4 regions of the Mesorhizobium kamtschaticum genome follow, and region 2 is predicted to be linked to each of the others. Evidence: predicted binding sites of a transcription regulator. Region 2 holds the regulator's gene; each other region holds the start of a gene.
The links. The regulator PhoB, encoded in region 2, activates phosphate uptake and scavenging genes when phosphate is short. The targets are predictions, from matches to a motif close to TGTCATNNANCTGTCAT.

Region 1 (4,609 bases), 1.1 Mb from region 2:
AACCGCCGGGAGCGGCGGCGGCCGCGACATCGTCATGCGTCGAAATTGAAGCTGCAGGCTCTAGATCAGGCCCGACATGTCGGAGAAGGCCATCGCCTTGCGCAGAATCTCGGCGAAGCGCTCGCCGGCCACCTCACGCGGACCGCTATTGTCGATCGAGGTCACGCCAGCGCCGGTCAGCGTCACATTGGCGCTGCGCGCCAGGCGTGCCAGCACTTCGCCGCGCGACTCGCGGCCGCGCATCGCCAGCCGCTCGGCCAGCACGTCGGGCGAAGCGGTGATCTCGACAATGGCCAGATTGGCATAGCGCTCGCGCAGCATCGGAATGATGGCGCGCGACACATTGGCGACGGCAACATGGCCGTTGGCGACCGACCAGTCGACATCGGCCGGCAGACCATAGCGCAGGCCATGCGCCTCCCACGAAATGGCGAAGGCGCCGTCGGCCTCGGCCTCGACAAAGGCGGCGTCGGCCAGCGTGTCGTGATCCTCGCTTGCCGCATCACTCGGCCGGGTGATGACGCGGCGGATGAACTCCAGCCGGCTCTCGTCGGCAAAGAGCGCGCGGGCATAGCCGATCACCGTGTCCTTGCCGGCACCGCTTGGGCCGACGACGGCGACAAAGACACCATGGCGGATCGGAAACGCTTCAGCGGACAATTCACGCTCGATCAAGGCTGACACCATCATGCAACCCGGCGCCCCTGCCGCCAGACGGTGCGCACCACCGGAACATGGTCGTCGACGCGCACGCGCACCAGATCCGCCCTGCGGCCCTGCTCGATGATGCCGCGATCTTTGAGGCCAACCGCATCGGCCGGGTTCTTCGACACCATGGCGACCGCTTGCGGCAGCGAAATGCCTTCGACCATATCACCGAGGAAGAAGGCGGACTGGATCAGGCTGAAGGGAATATAGTCTGAAGACAGGATGTCGAGCAGGCCGTCGCTGGCCAGCGTGCGTGCCGAGACATTGCCCGAATGCGAGGCGCCGCGCATGACGTTGGGCGCGCCCATCAGCACGCCCAAGCCCGCGGCTTTCGAAGCGCGCGCCGCTTCTTCGGTGGTCGGAAACTCGGCGACCCGCACGCCTTGCTCGATCGCCTCGTCGACGTGGCCTGATGTGGCGTCGTCATGGCTGGCGAGCACGATACCGCGCTCATGGCAGGCGGCGGCGATCACCGCCCGGTTCGGCGCTGAATTGCGCGCCGATTCACCCATCCGCTTCTCGCAGAACAGCTTGAAGTCACGGTCGGTCAATTTCAGCTTGCGCTGGTAGTAGTAGGCATAGGTTTCGAGATTGACGAACTGGCGTTGGCCCGGCGCATGGTCCATCAGCGAGGCCAGTTTGACCCGGTCGTCCTCATCGAAATTGGCGAAGGCCTGCAGGCAGTCCGGCGCCGAAACCTCGCAGCGCAGATGCAGGAAATGGTCGGCTCGCAACCGGTCCTGTGCGACGCTGTCCTCGATCGCGTCGGCCAGCTTGCGGATATCGTCCGATGTCAGGTCGGCGTCCTCGTCCATGCCGACGCGCAAGGCGTCGAGCACGGTGGTGATACCGGCGGTCGCCACCTGCGCGTCATGGGCAAGCACGGCGGCGATCGGGTTCCAGCGTACCTTCGGCCGTGGTGCGTAGTGGCCCTCGAGATGGTCGGTGTGCAGTTCGACCAGCCCGGGAATGACATAGTCGCCGCCCATATCCTCGCCGGTCCGGCCAGAACCTGCATCGATGCCGGCGATAAAGCCGTCACGCAGCACCAGTGAACCCTTGACGATTTCGTCGGCAAGCACGATGCGGGCGTTGGAAAGAACGGTCTCGGCGGTCATTTCAGGCAGTCCTTGGTTATTCCTGGTCGGAGCTATTCCGGCTGGAGTTATTCAGGCGATTTTTCTGGCCGGGCGACGTCCCAGCGCGTGCTGGGAAAGCACCATGAACGGCGCACCGGGTTCGGGTTCGACAAACAGCGTCAGCGCGTCGACCAGCACCGGTTGCCGCAGCACCTCCGCGAACAGGCTGTCGATTGCTGCGCGCAGACGAGGGCTTTCCTGTGGCCCGGCCCGGCCGGACAGCGTCATGTGGAAACGAAAAGTCTCGAAGACATAGGGGTAGCCCCACTGGCAGAGATTGCGGAACTCGGCCGGCTTCAGCGAATCCGGGCTGCGCAGTTCGATCTCGGCCTCGGTCAGCGGCGCGCGAAACCGGTCGAAATCGCGCACCACATCGTCGGCGAAACGGTTGAGCGAAGGCAGCGGCCCCTCCGGCACCAGCGCGAAGAAGCTGTCGATCTGGCTGACGACGAGACGCGGGATCGTCACCACCGGGGTCGCTTCGGCAAAATGGTCGAGCCCCGCGCGCAGCGAGGTCTCGGTCTCGTTGGCAGCCAGGCGGAAGGGGGCTTTCAGCGTCGCATGAAAACCATAGCGGCGTGCCGAAGCGGTGTGGAAGGCCACTTCCGCCGCCGCCAGATCGGCCACGGCCTCAACCGGCCTGGTCGCGGCGCCGAACGGATCGCGGCCCAGCCAATTGGCGGCGATCCGCGCCAGCGGTTCGTCCTGCCGGGGGGTGAAGTAGATGGCATAACGCATGGGAAGTCCTCGTTAAAGCGCGCCGCGATGCGCGCTTTAAGTCTTCATTTGGTGCATGTCGTCGCCCCAAAACCGCTGCACACTTTTGGGCGACATGCATTAGCCCCGCTGCCATAGGTGATTTCCATGACGGATTGACGAAGCTTTGAAGGGTTTTCGAAGGCAAATCGACCCGAGAAGTCCTTAGCCGACGATTTTTCCCAGCTGGACCAATAAGTTCGGCCGGAATCTCGAACCGGTCAGGCCTTCATCAACCATTCGTGCTCGGGTGCATTGTGGAATTTCCACGTCCGCTTCGGCCCGGCCATGACGTTGAGATAATAGAGGTCGTAGCCATGGCAGGCAGCGCAGGGGTGATAACCCCTGGGCACCAGCACCACATCGCCATCCTCGATCGCCATCGCTTCGTCGAGCGCGCGATGGCCATCCTTGTCGGCGTCGGTATAGACGCGCTGGAAGGCAAAGCCCTGCGGCGGGTTGAGGCGATGGTAATAGGTTTCCTCGAGATAGGACTCGGCTGGCAGATTGTCCTGGTCGTGCTTGTGCGGCGGATAGCTCGACGTGTGGCCGCCGGGCGTGATGACCTCGACCACCAGCAAGGAATCCGCAGGCTTGCCTTCCGGCAGGATGTTGGTGACATAGCGCGTGTTGGTGCCCTTGCCGCGCACCTCCTGGCCAAGATCGTCGGGTCTGATCACACGGACCGGCAGTCCGCCGCTTAAGCCCGGTGCCGAGCAGACCGCGAGTTCGAGCTCGGTATCGGCCGTCACCGACCAGTCCGATCCCTGGGGAACATAGACCGACCACGGCTTGCCTTCGAAGGGCGACATGCGCTCGCCGAGCAGGCCGAGATCCTTGCCGCCGGCTTTCGCGGTGCCCTTGCCGGTGACGAACACCATGCAGATTTCGCGATCGTCCGTCTTGCCTGAGGCGCTCTCGCCGGGTTGCAGCCGATGCAGGTCGAAACCGACATAGGTCCAGCCGGCGCTTTTCGGCGTCACATGGGCAACGCGGCCATGGCCCTTGTCGGCCTTCACCAGCAGCTTCGACATTTTTTTCTCCCTACACTTCGATTTTCAGGCCTGCTTGCGGCCAAGGTTCAGGCTCGATGAACAAACTTCGGAGATTGGCCGAAGCCCTCTCAACTTCGTCATCCTAGGGCGAAGCAGGAGCGAAGCTCCGTCGCGGAGACCCTAGGATCCATTCCGTGACCTCGGCCGAAGGGCGAAGCGGAGCGGAGTTCTGCACCGTCACACCAGCTTCAAACTCACGGCATGGATCCTAGGGTCTGCGCTGCGTCGCTGTGCTCCTTGCTCCGCCCTAGGATGACGAAGCGAGAAGCGTTCCGGCCAATCGCCGACGTATGCGATTTGCCGGGTATCAAGTGTCCTATCCACAGGTGTTTCCGCGCCATCGACCGTTTCATTCCTTGGGCTCGGCCGGAGGCTTAGCCTCCTCGGCCGGCTTGTAGAGATAAAAAAACTGCCAGACGGCATAACCGGCAAAGCCGAGCGCGATGACGCCCCAGAACGGCGTGCCGGTGGCGAATTCGATGATCGACCAGATGACGCAGACCGCGACAACGGCGACACGCCGCCATAGCGGGCGGAAGAAGGGGTGCTCGTAATCTTTCATCGCGCCAATCTACAGCAACCTGCTTCGCCGTGAACCCATCGCGTCAGGCATTCGGAAACCCTCCGGGTTTCCACCGTGTAGCCGGCAGCCGTCATCACCCGCATCAACTCCTTGTGGCCGACCTGCGCCATCTTGAGCGGCGGGTTCTTCTTCGGATCCTGCTCGGCCTCGACCACGAACCAGCCTTCATAGCCATGGTCGGCAAAGCGCTGCACGATGGCGCCGAAATCCAGCGAGCCGTCGCCTGGCACGGTGAAGGCGCCGAGCGCCACGGCATCGAGGAAGGACTGCTTGGTGCGGTCGAGCCCGTCAATCACGCCCATGCGCACATCCTTCACATGGACATGGCTGATGCGCTTGTGGTGGTTGTCGATGGCGCGCAGCACGTC
Region 2 (4,609 bases):
CGGCACCGCGATCGGTGCGCCGCGCTGGGTGGTCATCAAGTCGGTTGCCTACCGCGCCGCAATGTCGGGCATCGTCACCGGCATATTGCTGGCCATCGCCCGCATCTCCGGCGAGACGGCACCCCTTCTTTTCACGGCGCTGAACAACCAGTTCTGGTCGAGCAATCTCAACGCGCCGATGGCCAGCCTGCCAGTCACCATCTTCCAGTTCGCTCTCAGCCCTTACGAGGAATGGCAGCAGCTGGCCTGGACTGGCGCACTCATCATCACATTGACGGTTCTCGCGCTCAGCATCGTTGCGCGCAGCCTGACCGGACGCAGAGAGGACAAATGAGCCAGATGTTGTCTCCAGACATGACGATCGCCGCCGAGGCAGCCGCCAAGGTAAAGATCGAGGTCAAGAACCTCAACTTCTACTACGGCCAGTCGAAGGCGCTGAAGGATATCACGCTATCGCTGCCCGAGCGCAGTGTCACCGCCTTCATCGGACCGTCGGGTTGCGGAAAGTCGACGCTGCTGCGCGTCTTCAACCGCATCTATGAACTCTATCCCAAGCAGACCGCCGAGGGCCAGGTGCTGCTCGACGGTCAGAACGTTCTCGACCGTTCGCAAGACCTCAACCTGCTGCGCACCAAGATCGGAATGGTGTTCCAGAAGCCGACGCCGTTCCCGATGTCGATCTATGAGAACATCGCCTTCGGCGTCAGGCTCTATGAGAAGATCAGCAAGGCCGAGATGGACGGCCGCGTTGAGCAGGCGCTGAAGCGCGCAGCCCTGTGGAACGAGGTCAAGGACAAGCTCAATGCCAGCGGCCTCAGCCTGTCAGGCGGGCAGCAGCAGCGGCTGTGCATCGCCCGTACCGTGGCCGTGAAGCCGGAAGTCATCCTGCTCGACGAGCCGGCCTCGGCGCTCGACCCGCTGTCGACCGCCAAGATCGAGGAGCTGATCGACGAGCTGCAGGCCGACTACACGATCGTCATCGTCACCCACAACATGCAGCAGGCGGCGCGCGTCTCGAAGCAGACTGCTTTCATGTATCTGGGCGAACTGGTCGAGTTCGACAAAACCGAGAAGATCTTCACGTCGCCTCGCGAGAAGCGCACGCAAGACTACATCACCGGCCGCTTCGGCTGATCTCACGCATACGAGGACCAGGATCATGGCCGAACACACAGTCGCAGCCTTCGACGAGGATCTCGGACAGATCAGCAGGCTGATCAGCGACATGGGCGATCTAGCCGGCTCGATGGTCGGTGGCGCCACCAAGGCGCTGCTGAATTCCGACAATGCGCTGGCACAGCGCGTGGTCTCCGACGATGCCATCATGGACGCGCGCCAGCGCGAACTCGACGACCGCGCCATCACGCTGATCGCCAAGCGCCAGCCAATGGCCGACGATCTGCGTCATGTCGTCGGCTCGATCCGCATGGCTGGCGATCTCGAGCGCATTGGCGACCTTGCCAAGAACATCGCCAAGCGCGTCGGCACCGTCGGTCTCAGCGCCACGCCGCGCGACCTGTCGCATTCCATCGACGCTATGGCACAGCTGGTGCTGATCCAGGTGCAGGGCGTGATCGAAGAGTATGCGGCGCGCGATGCCGCGGCACTGGCGAAGCTGCGCGCCGACGACGAACGCATCGACGTCAAATACACCTCCGTCTTCCGCGAACTGCTGACCTACATGATGGAGGATCCGCGCAACATCACGGCTTGCACGCATCTGCTGTTCTGCGCCAAGAATCTCGAACGCATCGGCGACCACGTGACCAACATTGCCGAAAACGCCTACTATGTCCTGACCGGCACGCAGTTGCCCGCTAATCGTCCCAAGCAGGACGAGACGGCGATGTCGGCGCCCGCGGCCTGACGCAAGAGGTGACCAATCGATGATCGCGCCACGCATTATGGTGGTGGAGGATGAGGAGCCGCTGGGGGTGCTGCTCCGTTACAATCTTGAATCCGAAGGCTACCAGGTGGAGGTGGTGCCGCGCGGCGACGAGGCTGAAATCCGCCTGCAGGAGAACGTGCCCGACCTTCTGGTGCTCGACTGGATGGTGCCGGCGGTGTCCGGCATCGAACTCTGTCGGCGCCTGCGGATGCGGCCCGAGACCGAGCGGCTGCCGATCATCATGCTGACCGCGCGGGGTGAAGAAAGCGACCGCGTACGTGGGCTCTCCACCGGCGCCGACGACTATCTGGTCAAGCCGTTCTCGACGCCGGAATTCATGGCTCGCGTCAAGGCGCTGCTGCGCCGCGCCAAGCCGGAAGTTCTGTCCAGTGTGCTCAAGGTCGGCGACATCGTGCTCGACCGTGAATCGCACCGGGTCTATCGCAAGAAGAGCGAGATCCGGCTCGGGCCGACCGAATTCCGTCTGCTCGAATTCATGATGCGCCATCCCGGCCGCGTGTTCTCGCGCAGCCAGCTGCTCGACAATGTCTGGGGCGAGACGATCTACATCGACGAGCGCACGGTGGACGTGCATGTCGGCCGGCTGCGCAAGGCGGTCAACAATGGCCGCATGCCGGACGTCATCCGCACCATCCGCGGTGCGGGCTACGCTATTCGGGAAGATTAGACGGCGGTCTGGGGTTCACTCGGTGCCTTCCAGGCGAGACAGCGCAGCCCAAAGCGCGTCGAATTCAGCTTTGGTGATCTCGCGGACTTGCCAGTCACCTTGCTCGACCTCTTCTACTGTCGGCAGTTCCCCTTCGGGCAGGTGATCGCCGTTGAGGCCTCCGGGATATGCGAGGAGCACGCGACCATCGGCGTATACGTGGATTGCCCGACAACCAAGGTTCTCAGCATCGCATTCGAAATAGTACACGACTGGCAGATCCGGGTCTCCGGACGAGACATTCATGAGCCAGTGAACGGGAGGGCCGAAGTCCGGCAGGTAATATGTCACGCCAAGTCGGTTCTTGTAGCTCTTCATCATGGACATCGGTCGTGCTCAGGCCACGCTCTTTCCGGCGCCAGCTCGTGCCTGCACGCCCGGTGCGAAAATCTCCTGGTCGACGAAGGTCAGCGCACGCATGGCGCAGCCCTCGCGGATCAGCGGCAGTTCGTTCGGTTCGGTGTCGAAGGAAATCGATTTCGAGTGCTGGCCGCCGGCGGTCTGGGCGATGGCCTCGCGCAATGCCGGCTCGATCAGGTCGAAGGCGGCGGCACTGACGCCGACCATGGCGACGGGTGCGGGATCGATCAGCGCGAACAGGCTGCCGAGGCCATAGCCCAGTGCCTCGCCGGCCTTGCGGTAGGCTTCGCGCTCAGGTCCGTCTCTTTCCCTTGCGGTGGCGGCGAGTGCCCGCATCTGCGTGTCGCTGACGTCGGCGACCGGCTCGGTGTCCTCACTGAGCTGCCTGGCGTTGCGCCAGATGGCATAGTTGCCGGCATAGGCCTCGACGCAGCCGCGGCGCCCGCAGCGGCAGAGCGCGCCGCCTGGCCGGTGGATCATGTGGCCGAACTCGCCGCCCGAGGAATGAGTGCCGGTGAACAGCTCGCCCTTCAGCACCAGGCCCATGCCGATGCCGTGCGACAGAAGGATGGCGATGAAGTCGTCGCGGTAGCGCTCGGGATCGCGCCAGCGCAGCGCCACCGCCATCATGTTGCAGTCGTTCTCCATGGTGGCGGGGATGCGGAACTCGGCTTCGAGTATGTCGGCGAAGGCGATGTCGGTCTGCGGCGTGATCGGCGACCAGAGCATCGCCCGGGCCTCGGTGTCGGTGATGCCCTGGATCGCCAGCGCGATGCGAGCGACGCTGCGCACGTCGATATCGGGATCGTCGAGGCGCCGCCGTACGATGGCGACGCATTCGCCGATCAGCGCTTCGCGCGACATGGTCAGCGTGTCCAGCCGGCGCTGTTCCTCTGATACCACCTGGCCGGCATAGTCGATGACGGCGACGGAGAGGAAATTCAGCGACAGCACCACGGTCATGACAGCCGCGGCCTCCGGATTGAGGCCGAGGCCGACCTGCGGCCTGCCGCGTTTCAGTGCGCCGGCCTCGCTCGGCTTGCTCTCGGCCAGTATGCCTTCGCCGATCAGGTCGGAAGAGATCGCCGATATGGTCGAATGGCTGAGGCCGGTGGTCGCTGCGATCTCGGTGCGCGAGGGCCGACCGGCCCGGCGCACGGCCGTAATCACCATGGCGCGGTTGCGCCGGCGCAGATCGTCGTGGCGGATTCCGACCGACATCTTTCCCACATCCTCCTGGTCGCCGCGGTTCCTCCGGCCCCTCGAACGCTGCCGACGACACGGTCAAATACTGGCAGAAGCGGCCCGTCCTGTCATTTATTTATTCCGAGGCTCGAAAAAAATTCACAAGGGCATCAAAATCCATCAGAATCGTTGTTGACAGCGTTCCGGTGTTGGATCAGTGTTTTTTCGAGGCTCGAAAAAATAGAGCCTCTGTGCCGGCCTTCGGGCCAGTTTGGTCGCGCCATACTCGGCGCAGGGAGGAATATCATGAAGAGATTCACAGCCGCCATCCTGGCGGGTGTCGCCATGTCGCTGACGCTTGTGTCGGTCGCGCAGGCGAAGGACAAGGTCATCGGCGTCTCGTGGTCCAACTTCCAGGAAGAGCGCTGGAAGACCGACGAAGCCGCCAT
Region 3 (4,609 bases), 2.9 Mb from region 2:
AATCCGCCAGGCCGATTACATCGCCGCCCAGATGTCGGCGAAAACCATCTGACCTCCCGACTGCCTGCTGGCGCGGAACTCAACGGGTTCCGCGCCTTTTTTTGACCTCGCAGCCTCAGGCCCCGACCGGCTGGCCGTCCTTGCGGCGGATGGCGACGACCGATGGCCGCGGCGGCTGGCCGTCCTTGAAATCGGGCCACAGCGACTGTGCCTTGTCGAGCGTTTCTGCATCCTCCGAGGGATGCTGGACCGAAAGGAACAGCGTCGTGCCATCCGGGGTGAAGCAAGGGCCGGTCGCTTCCGCGCCATGCGGGCAGGTGAACAGCAGCTTTGGCAGGCCGCGCGCCGGGCCTTCCGTGTCGACGCCATAGACGCCGTCCGGGAGGTCGAAATCATTGGCGCCATCGGTTGCCACCCACAGCCGCCCGGCCGGGTCGAAGGTGATGTTGTCAGGGCAGACGAACCAGCCATTGTCCGACGTGTCGGGATGGAAGGTGGCGCCGACTTTCGCGTCCTTGGGATTGCCGCAGAGCACGAACAGGTCCCAAGCGTATTTGTCGGCGGTGTGGTCGGCTTCGGTGCCGCGGCCGCCAGGCGGGATCAGCTCGACGATGTGGCCCCAGAGGTTTTCGGGCCGCGTGTTGGCCGGATTGACCTTGGATTCGTCGCGCTTCTTGTTCTTGGTCATGACGGCGTAGACGTGGCCGGTGACCGGATTGGTCTCGATGTCCTCCGGCCGGTCCATCGGGGTCGCGCCGAGGGCATCCGCAGCAAGGCGCGTCTTCAACAGCACTTCGGCCTGGTCGGCAAAGCCGTTCTCGGCGGTGAGCTTGCCCTGGCCGTGAACCAGCGGCAGCCAGGTCATGGAGCCATCGGCGTCGTAACGGGCGACCGAGAGCACGCCATCGTCCAGGAGGCCGTTGCTGGAAGCCGGGTTCGCCTTGTCGTAGGCCTTGTTCGAGACGTAGCGGTACATGTATTCGAAATAGTCGTCGTCGCCCATGTAGACGACGATGCGGCCGTCCTTGTTGAGGACGACCGTCGAGGCTTCGTGCGACATGCGGCCAAGGGCGGTGCGCTTCACCGGCTTCGATTGGGGATCATAAGGGTCGATCTCCACCACCCAGTCGAAGCGGTTCGGCTCGTTCGGCTCCTTGTCGATGTTGAAGCGGTCATGGAAACGGCCGCGACCATAGATGTCGGAGCCATCGAAGCCGTAGCGGTCGAGAATGTTCGCGGTCGGCGCCTTTTTCGGGTCGCCGCCGAATAGATCGGAAACGCCTTCCTCGCAGGTCAGCACGGTGCCCCAGGGGGTGAAGCCGCCGCTGCAATTGTAGCTGGTGCCAAGCACTTTTGTGCCGGTCGCGTCGGCGGATGTCTTGAGCAGCGCATGGCCGGCCGCCGGTCCGGAAACGGTCATCTCGGTGTTGGCGGTGATGCGGCGGTTGAGCGGGCTGTCCTCGACCGTTTGCCACTTGCCGTCCTTGAACATGATTTCGACGATCGAATGACCCATCGCCGCCAGGCCGAGCTCGACCTGTTCCTTGCTCATCGTCTTGCCAGCGTTGTCCTCGGTCATGCCGGGGAACATCACATTGGGCGAGATGTATTCGTTGTTGACGCAAAGCAGGCCATGATCAGAGTTCACCGAACCCTTGGGCAGCGGCAGGAAGGCGATGTAATCGCAGTTATAGCCGAAGCGCTTTTCCTGTTCGGCGGCTGGGACCGTGTTGCCGTCGAAATCCGCCAGGCCGGCGACAAGCGGATCGCCCCAGCGTGCGACGATCGTTGTTTCGTAACCTTCGGCGGCGGCGTGGGTCTTGTCATAGACGCGCTTCAGTTCGGGAAAGCCGATCGTGGAAAGCGCTGCAGCCGCATGTGTCTCGCCAGCAAACAGCGAGCCGACAAAGCTGCCGCCGGCGATCAACGCACCGGAAGCAAGGCTGCCCTTCAGGAGGGTCCGGCGCGAGACGCGTTCGGCGATGATTTCGCGAATGACAGGGGAGGATGAAGACGGGAAATTGGCCATGTGTCTGCCTCTCGATGTGGATGGGTGACGGCGCACCGCTGCCCTATCCAGCTTCGGCAACATCCAGATGACATGAGAAGGCGGACACGGCTTGCGGGCCGCATGGGGGCGGCGCCGTCGCCGAGGAAAGGCCTACTGAGTTCGCCCTGAAAAACTCTTGGATCCCTTGCGTTGCAGGGATTCCCATCGGGTTTGAAGTATTGGAGAATGCCGGAAACCACCTTCGATCCCGTCGTTTCCTGGTGTTTTTGCAATGCTTCCAGCCCGTCCGTCGTCCGGTAAGAATGATTTGTTCCGCGAGCGCCTCGATGCCATCATCAATCCGCGCCATCCGCTGGTCCGGTTGTCGGCATTGATGCCGTGGTCGCGCTTTGACGAAGCGTTTGGCGGGTTTTATCGCCCGATCGGCAGGCCGGCCAAGCCGACGCGGCTGATGGTCGGTCTGCATTACCTCAAGCACGTCCACGACCTGTCCGACGAAGAAATGGTGGAGCGTTGGGTTGAGAACCCGTACTGGCAGTTTTTCTGCGGCTTCGAGTTCTTCCAGCACGAGCCGCCGATCGATGCCAGCACGATGACGCGCTGGCGCAAGCGGATCGGGTCCGAGGGGCTGGAGGAAATGCTGAAGGCAAGCGTCGACGTCGCACTCGAGACGGGGACTGCGAAGCCCGGTTCGCTGGAGCGGATCACCGTCGACACGACGGTGCAGCCGAAGGCGATCGCCCACCCCACCGACAGCCGGCTCTACCTCAAGGCAATCCAGATCCTGGTGCGTCAGGCCAAGCGGTACGGCATCATGCTCAGGCAGAGCCACATGCGGCTGGCCAAGGCAGCGGCGGTACGGGCGGGTCGCTATGCGCATGCCCGGCAGTTCCGCCGGATGCGTCGCGAACTCAAGCGCCTTCGCACCTATCTCGGCCGGGTGTTCCGCGACGTCGGTCGCAAGATCGCCGGCAATGCCGAACTCGAGGCCAGATTTGCCCCGTTGCTCGGGCTCGTCGAGCGGCTCTTGGCGCAGAAGCCGAAGGACAGGAACAAGATCTATTCCCTGCACGCGCCCGAGGTGGTCTGCATCTCGAAGGGCAAAGCCCGCAACCCTTACGAATTCGGCTGCAAGGTCGGGATCGCGGCAACCAACCGCGAGGGCCTCGTGCTGGCGGCCAAGGCGTTCGAGGGCAATCCGTATGATGGCCACACGCTCGCAGCAACGGTCGATCAGGCCGCGCAGATTGGCGGCGTCGAGCCGGACCGCATCTACGTCGACAAGGGCTATCGCGGCCACGATTATGCCGGCGCGGGATCGGTGATGGTCGCCGGCCGCAAGCGTGGCCTGACGGCCACCATGTGTCGGGAACTGAAACGACGATCGGCCATCGAGGCCACCATCGGTCACATGAAGACCGACGGCCGACTGGACCGCAACTTCCTCCTCGGCCATGATGGCGATGCGACCAATGCGCTGCTCGTCGCCGCAGGCCACAATCTGCGCCTGGTCCTCACGGTTCTCGCGCTTTGGCTTGCCTGGTGCCTGCAAGCACTCCAGCCGAAAACTGCGAAATCGGATGCTTCCACCCGTCTTCACGCGTTCGGAATATCAACGCCTTAGCCGTTATTCAGGGCCGACTACTGATTGCCTCCCTTGGTGCAGGTCGAGGCGGTGAAGGCGCCGTCGGGCTGCTTCATGATGATGTCGAAGGAGGGCGGGCTCTGGCCATCCAGCGTTGCCTGGGTCATCGACAGCGCGTTGCCGCCGGTGGTGTAGCCGCCGAGCGGTCCCAGCCAGGAGATCACGCCGTTTGCGTCCATCTGGTAATTATAGCCCTGTTGGACGGTCCCGAAGGTGACAGGGCCGGTGTAGACATTTCCCTTGATGGTGATGTCGCCAAGGTTGAGGAACATGCCGAGCAGGTAGACTTCGCAGTGATAGGTGCCATCGGGCATCTTGCCGTCACTGAAGTCGGCCCGTGCTGCCCCGGTCGCTGTTGCCAGAAACACGATGCCGATCAAAATGCGTGAAATCAGGGATGCCATGACGTTGCTCGGTTGAGGAGCGAGCTTGCCCTATTTTTGCGCCGCGCCGCAACATTTGTCGTCCGCGACCTGCGTGTTGAGGCCAAAATCTAGGCATTTGGTAAAATTGGGCGAAAATTAGGCAGACGCCGTGTGCGCTGCGCAAATTTCCCTCAACCAATTTTTAACCGGCTCTCTTTTGTTTGTTCAATCTAATATAATAACGCGCTGATAACGTTTGGCTATTTGTCGCTTTTCAGCGTCCCCTAAGCGGTTGGCATGGGGGTTGCATTGCATTGTTGCGGTGCAATCAACCAGCTTGGGAGTCTTCGGTATGAGGGGTAGTTTCTCTACAATAACAAAAATGTTTTCGGCAAGCGTGGTCGCCGCCGGCCTGCTGATGTCCGTACCAGCCAGGGCGGCCGAGGACACGATCAAGGTCGGCATTCTCCATTCGCTGTCGGGGACCATGGCGATTTCGGAGACGACGCTGAAGGACGCCATGCTGATGCTCATCGAGCAGCAGAACGCCAAGGGCGGCCTGCTCGGCAAGAAGCTCGAAGCCGTCGT
Region 4 (4,609 bases), 1.9 Mb from region 2:
GAGACGCTGGCGCCCCGCTACGGCATCGAGGCGACGCTGGTCGACGGCACCGACATCGCCAACTGGGAAAAGGCGGTGAGGCCCAACACCAAGCTGTTCTTCCTGGAAAGCCCGACCAACCCGACGCTGGAAGTGGTCGACATCGCCGCCGTCGCCTCGCTGGCCAACTCGATCGGCGCGCGGCTTGTCGTCGACAATGTCTTCGCCACGCCTCTGCAGCAGAAGCCTTTGCAGCTTGGCGCGCATATCGTCGTCTATTCGGCGACCAAGCACATCGATGGCCAGGGCCGCTGTCTCGGCGGCGTCATCCTGTCCGACAAGAAGTGGATCGACGAGAATTTGCACGACTATTTCCGCCACACCGGCCCCAGCCTGTCGCCATTCAACGCCTGGACATTGCTGAAGGGCCTGGAAACGCTGCCGCTGCGCGTGCGCCAGCAGACGGAAAGCGCCGGCAAGATCGCCGACTTCCTCGCCGAGCAGCCGCAGATCGCCCGCGTCATCTATCCCGGCCGCGCCGACCACCCGCAGGCCGATATCGTCAAGAAGCAGATGTCGGGTGGTTCGACGCTGATCTGCCTCGACGTCAAGGGCGGCAAGCAGGCGGCCTTCGCCTTGCAGAACGCGCTCGACATCGTGCTTATCTCGAACAATCTCGGCGATGCCAAGAGCCTGATCACCCATCCGGCGACGACGACGCACAAGAATTTGAGCGACGAGGCCCGCGCCGAACTCGGCATCGGGCCTGGCACGCTCAGGCTGTCGGTCGGTCTGGAGGACACCGACGATCTTCTGGAGGATATCGCACAGGCGCTGAAGGCCGCGAAATAGAACCAGTCGAAGCAGCGTCGCCCGCGCTGAAGCTAGGCGCGCGACGGCGTCTCTTCCAGTTCGGCGGCCTTGGTGCCGATGGTCATCGCGTTGCCGCGCCAGTCGACAGCGCCACCGAGCCAGCCGCGGGCCCACATGGCTGGAATCATCAAGTCCCGCGCCATCATCGCCGCGACCGTGCGCGGCGACAGGTGCCAGCCCTTGGACCAGGCCAGGGCGCATTCCGGAAGGTAGAAGGCCGCCAGCACGGCGATGGCCGTCAGCGGCAGGCTGACGCCGGCACTTGCCGCCGCAACCAGTGCAAGCACCAGCGGCACCACAGCGCCGGTCAGGATTTCGGGCGCGAAGAACAGCGGGAAGGTAACGCGGCGCAGGCGCGCCCAGCGGGCCTGGCGCGACCAGATCACGCCAAGCCTGCGCCGGCCGAGCGGCTGCTCGAAGGGCGCGGCGACGAGATTGACGCGCAGGCCGAGGCTGTTCACCAGCTTGGTCGCGGCGGCGTCCTCGGCGATTTCGGCGGCCAGCGCACGGATGCCGCCATTGGCATCCAGCATCGGCTTGTTCCACAACATGCTCTTGCCCTGGGCAAAGCCGAGGCCGAGCGCTTCGCCGGCATACTGCCACCGGGCCTGCAGCGTGTTGAGGAAGGCGCATTCGACCTCGGCCCAGAAGCCATCCGGCCGCGAACCGATCGGTGTCGAGCAGACAAGGCCGGTATCCGTCCGCCACGCCGCCATCAGATGCTGGATGTAGTCTCTCGGCATCAGCACGTTGGAGTCGGCCAGGACGACCCAGTTGTGCCGCGCGGCCTCCCAGCCCTTGACGCAATTGTTGAGCTTGGGATTGGCACTGACGCGATCGTCGCCGATCAACAGCCGGGCCGGCACTTTTGGAAAGCAGCCAATGGCGGCACGGATCAACCTGACCACGGGGTCGTCGGCTTGGGCAACGCAGAAGATCAACTCGTAGCGCGGCCAGTCGAGCGAGAAGGCGCGTTCCAGCGTCTCCTGCGTGAACGGCTCGACGCCGCGCGACGGTACGATAATCGACACCGGCGGCGATTTGCCGGCCAGCCGTGCGATCGTGGTGCGCCTTTTCAGCTGTGAAGCGGCGAGCAGGATGCTTGCAGCGTTTGAAAGGATAAGAGCAGTCGAAAGCGAGGCGGCTATGAGAGTGAGTTCCATCGAGATCTGGTCACTCCAGAAGAGACGGCTCGCATCGTGGCCGTTTTCAACAGTTCGACAGAGCGCCGAGTCGCCCGGTGCGTGTACACCACCATTGTCGTGTGTCACTTAAATGACATTCTTTGCCGGCACCTGCCTTTCAAGACCAGGCGCGACAAGACGCGCACGTTGACCTGCTCGCCAGGAGCGCCGAAAGGTATCGGATTGTTTTGGAGCCGCTTATGTACCGCGCCGTCACGCGCAACATCGAAGTGCAGGTCAGGCCGTTTTACCTCGAGGACCGCTCTGATCCTTCCGAGAACCGCTATGTCTGGGGCTATCAGATAACGATCGACAACCAGTCGGACGAATTCGTGCAGCTTATGTCGCGTTATTGGCACATCACCGACGGTGCCGGCCGGGTCGAGGAAGTGCGCGGCCCCGGCGTCGTCGGCGACCAGCCCGAACTCAATCCCGGCGACAGCTATCAATACACGTCCGGCTGTCCGCTCTCGACGCCGTCAGGCATCATGGTCGGGCGCTATACGATGCGCAACAAGCGGGGCGAGACTTTCGATATCGCCATCCCGGCGTTTTCGCTGGATCTGCCGGGGACGAGGCGGACGGTGAATTGAAATAGTCTGGCGATTAGCGAAGTCCTCCCCGACAGCGTCTTTCTCCCCGTCGCTATACGGGGAGAAATGCCCGGCAGGGCAATGAGGGGCGGCGCCGAGCCCAGAAGATTATCTCCCATGCACGACAACGTCTGAGTGGTCCACGCACGGCTATTCGCCAAAGTTCGCGCTGCCCCTCATCCACCCTTCGGGCGTTCGTCGTTTGAAAAGCCAAGCAATTGGCTTTTCATCCGCCGTGCGGACCACTCCTCACCTCCCCGTGAACGGGGAGAGGAAGCTTCGTCATTGCGCCGCGAATTCCGCCGGATCGAAGTCGTACTGCGTCGAGCAGAATTCGCAGGCGACGTGGATGCCGCCATCCTCGGTGCTGTCCTTGATCTCCTGCGCGGAAAAACCCTCGAGGATACCGCGGATCTTGTCGCGCGAGCATGAGCACTGGTCGGCGACGGGGACGCCGCCGAAGACGCGCACGCCATGCTCGTGAAACAGGCGATAGAGCAGCCGCTCGGCGCCGATCGTCGGATCGATCAGCTCGGTCGGCTCGATGGTGCCGAGCAGCGCCAGCAGCTCCTGCCAGGAATTGTCGGCCGGATCGTGGATCTCCTCGCGCGGATCGCCATCGCCGCCGGGCAGGTCCGGAACGCGCATGCGCTCGGGTGACTGCGGCAGGAACTGCGCCAGGATGCCACCGGCGCGCCACTGTTCGCGCGCGCCGCCAGGACCCGGCGTCAACAGCTTGGCAACCGAGAGCCGGATATCCGTCGGGATCTGTTCCGACTGGCGGAAATAGGTGCGCGCCGCGTCCTCCAGCGTTTCGCCGTCGAGCTGGACGATGCCCTGATAGCGTTGCGTATGGGCGCCCTGGTCGATGGTCAGCGCCAGCACGCCGCTACCGAGCAGCGTCTGCTGGGACGTTTCGCCCGCCGAGACCAAAGCCTCCAGCCGGTCGGCGTCAAAGCGTGCATAGGCGCGCAACGCCGAGGGCGTGGAGAAATCCGCCACCAGCATGTCAACCGGCCCGTCGGTGCGGGTCTGCAGGATGAACTTGCCCTCGAATTTGAGCGAGGTGCCGAGCAGCACCGTCAGCACACAGGCTTCCGCCAGCAGACGGGCAACCGGCTCGGGATAGTCGTGGCGGCTGAGGATGGCGTCGAGCATCGGCCCGAGCTGCACGGTGCGGCCGCGCACGTCGAGCGGGCCGACCTCGAACGGCACGACATGATCGTCGCCAGCATAGCCGAACTCGCCGAGTTTGGGGTGATGTTCAGTCACTTGATGCGTTTCCAACATGACAAAGCTCCAGGGCGCGGCCATGCGACCCGGAGAGGCACATGCGTCCAAACGCGCTTGATTTGCGTGATGCGGCGCAGATAGGCATCGCGCGCCCGCAGATCAAGCGCCCAGACACTTCAAGCGCCCCGACATCTCAAGCCCCAAGACATCTCAAGCCCCAAGACATCTCAAGCACCAAGACACCAGGCAAGCACCGCCTTCTGGGCGTGGAGCCGGTTCTCGGCCTCGTCGAAGACCACCGAATGCGGGCCGTCGATGACTTCGTCCGTCACTTCCTCGCCGCGATGCGCCGGCAGGCAGTGCATGAACAGCGCATCCGGCTTGGCATGCGCCATCAGCTTGGCATTGACCTGGTAAGGCGAAAACACGTTGTGACCGCGGGCGCGATGCTCCTGGCCCATCGACACCCAGCAATCGGTGACGATGCAGTCGGCCTGGTCGACGGCTTCCTCGGGCGAGCGGGTGAAATGCAGCTTGCCGCCATGCGCCTTGGACCAGTCGATATGCTTCTGCGCCGGCTCGCTGCCTTCGGGCACGGCGACGTTGAGGTTGAAGCGGAACCGCGCCGAGGCTTCGAGCAGCGAATGCAGCACATTGTTGCCGTCGCCGGTCCAGGCGATGGTCTTGCCGGCCACCGGACCGCGATGCTCCTCGAAGGTCATGATGTCGGCCATCAGCTGGCAGGGA

Region 1: the regulator PhoB is predicted to act here: its motif matches at 2,712-2,728, upstream of AC0V7N_RS03230 (DUF1045 domain-containing protein).
Region 3: the regulator PhoB is predicted to act here: its motif matches at 2,086-2,102, upstream of AC0V7N_RS22980 (PhoX family protein).
Region 4: the regulator PhoB is predicted to act here: its motif matches at 2,117-2,133, upstream of AC0V7N_RS35330 (ceramide glucosyltransferase).

Annotation. Positions count from the first base shown of each region.
Region 1 is NZ_CM149691.1:688,828-693,436, reverse strand. Features, by position in the region: gene phnN (phosphonate metabolism protein/1,5-bisphosphokinase (PRPP-forming) PhnN) at 61-690, opposite strand; gene AC0V7N_RS03235 (alpha-D-ribose 1-methylphosphonate 5-triphosphate diphosphatase) at 687-1,826, opposite strand; gene AC0V7N_RS03230 (DUF1045 domain-containing protein) at 1,878-2,585, opposite strand; gene iolB (5-deoxy-glucuronate isomerase) at 2,825-3,637, opposite strand; gene AC0V7N_RS03220 (DUF3329 domain-containing protein) at 4,008-4,220, opposite strand; partial or broken gene iolE (myo-inosose-2 dehydratase) at 4,264-4,609, opposite strand, start outside.
Region 2 is NZ_CM149691.1:1,790,959-1,795,567, forward strand. Features, by position in the region: gene pstA (phosphate ABC transporter permease PstA) at 1-334, shown strand, start outside; gene pstB (phosphate ABC transporter ATP-binding protein PstB) at 331-1,134, shown strand; gene phoU (phosphate signaling complex protein PhoU) at 1,160-1,867, shown strand; gene phoB (phosphate regulon transcriptional regulator PhoB) at 1,887-2,576, shown strand; gene AC0V7N_RS08820 (DUF6881 domain-containing protein) at 2,592-2,936, opposite strand; gene AC0V7N_RS08825 (ROK family protein) at 2,952-4,196, opposite strand; gene xylF (D-xylose ABC transporter substrate-binding protein) at 4,467-4,609, shown strand, end outside.
Region 3 is NZ_CM149691.1:4,655,167-4,659,775, forward strand. Features, by position in the region: gene AC0V7N_RS22975 (GMC oxidoreductase) at 1-52, shown strand, start outside; gene AC0V7N_RS22980 (PhoX family protein) at 116-2,029, opposite strand; gene AC0V7N_RS22985 (IS5 family transposase) at 2,283-3,635, shown strand; gene AC0V7N_RS22990 (hypothetical protein) at 3,653-4,060, opposite strand; gene urtA (urea ABC transporter substrate-binding protein) at 4,404-4,609, shown strand, end outside.
Region 4 is NZ_CM149691.1:7,190,021-7,194,629, forward strand. Features, by position in the region: gene AC0V7N_RS35325 (O-succinylhomoserine sulfhydrylase) at 1-831, shown strand, start outside; gene AC0V7N_RS35330 (ceramide glucosyltransferase) at 864-2,015, opposite strand; gene apaG (Co2+/Mg2+ efflux facilitator ApaG/CorD) at 2,237-2,629, shown strand; gene AC0V7N_RS35340 (Hsp33 family molecular chaperone) at 2,912-3,943, opposite strand; gene argF (ornithine carbamoyltransferase) at 4,090-4,609, opposite strand, start outside.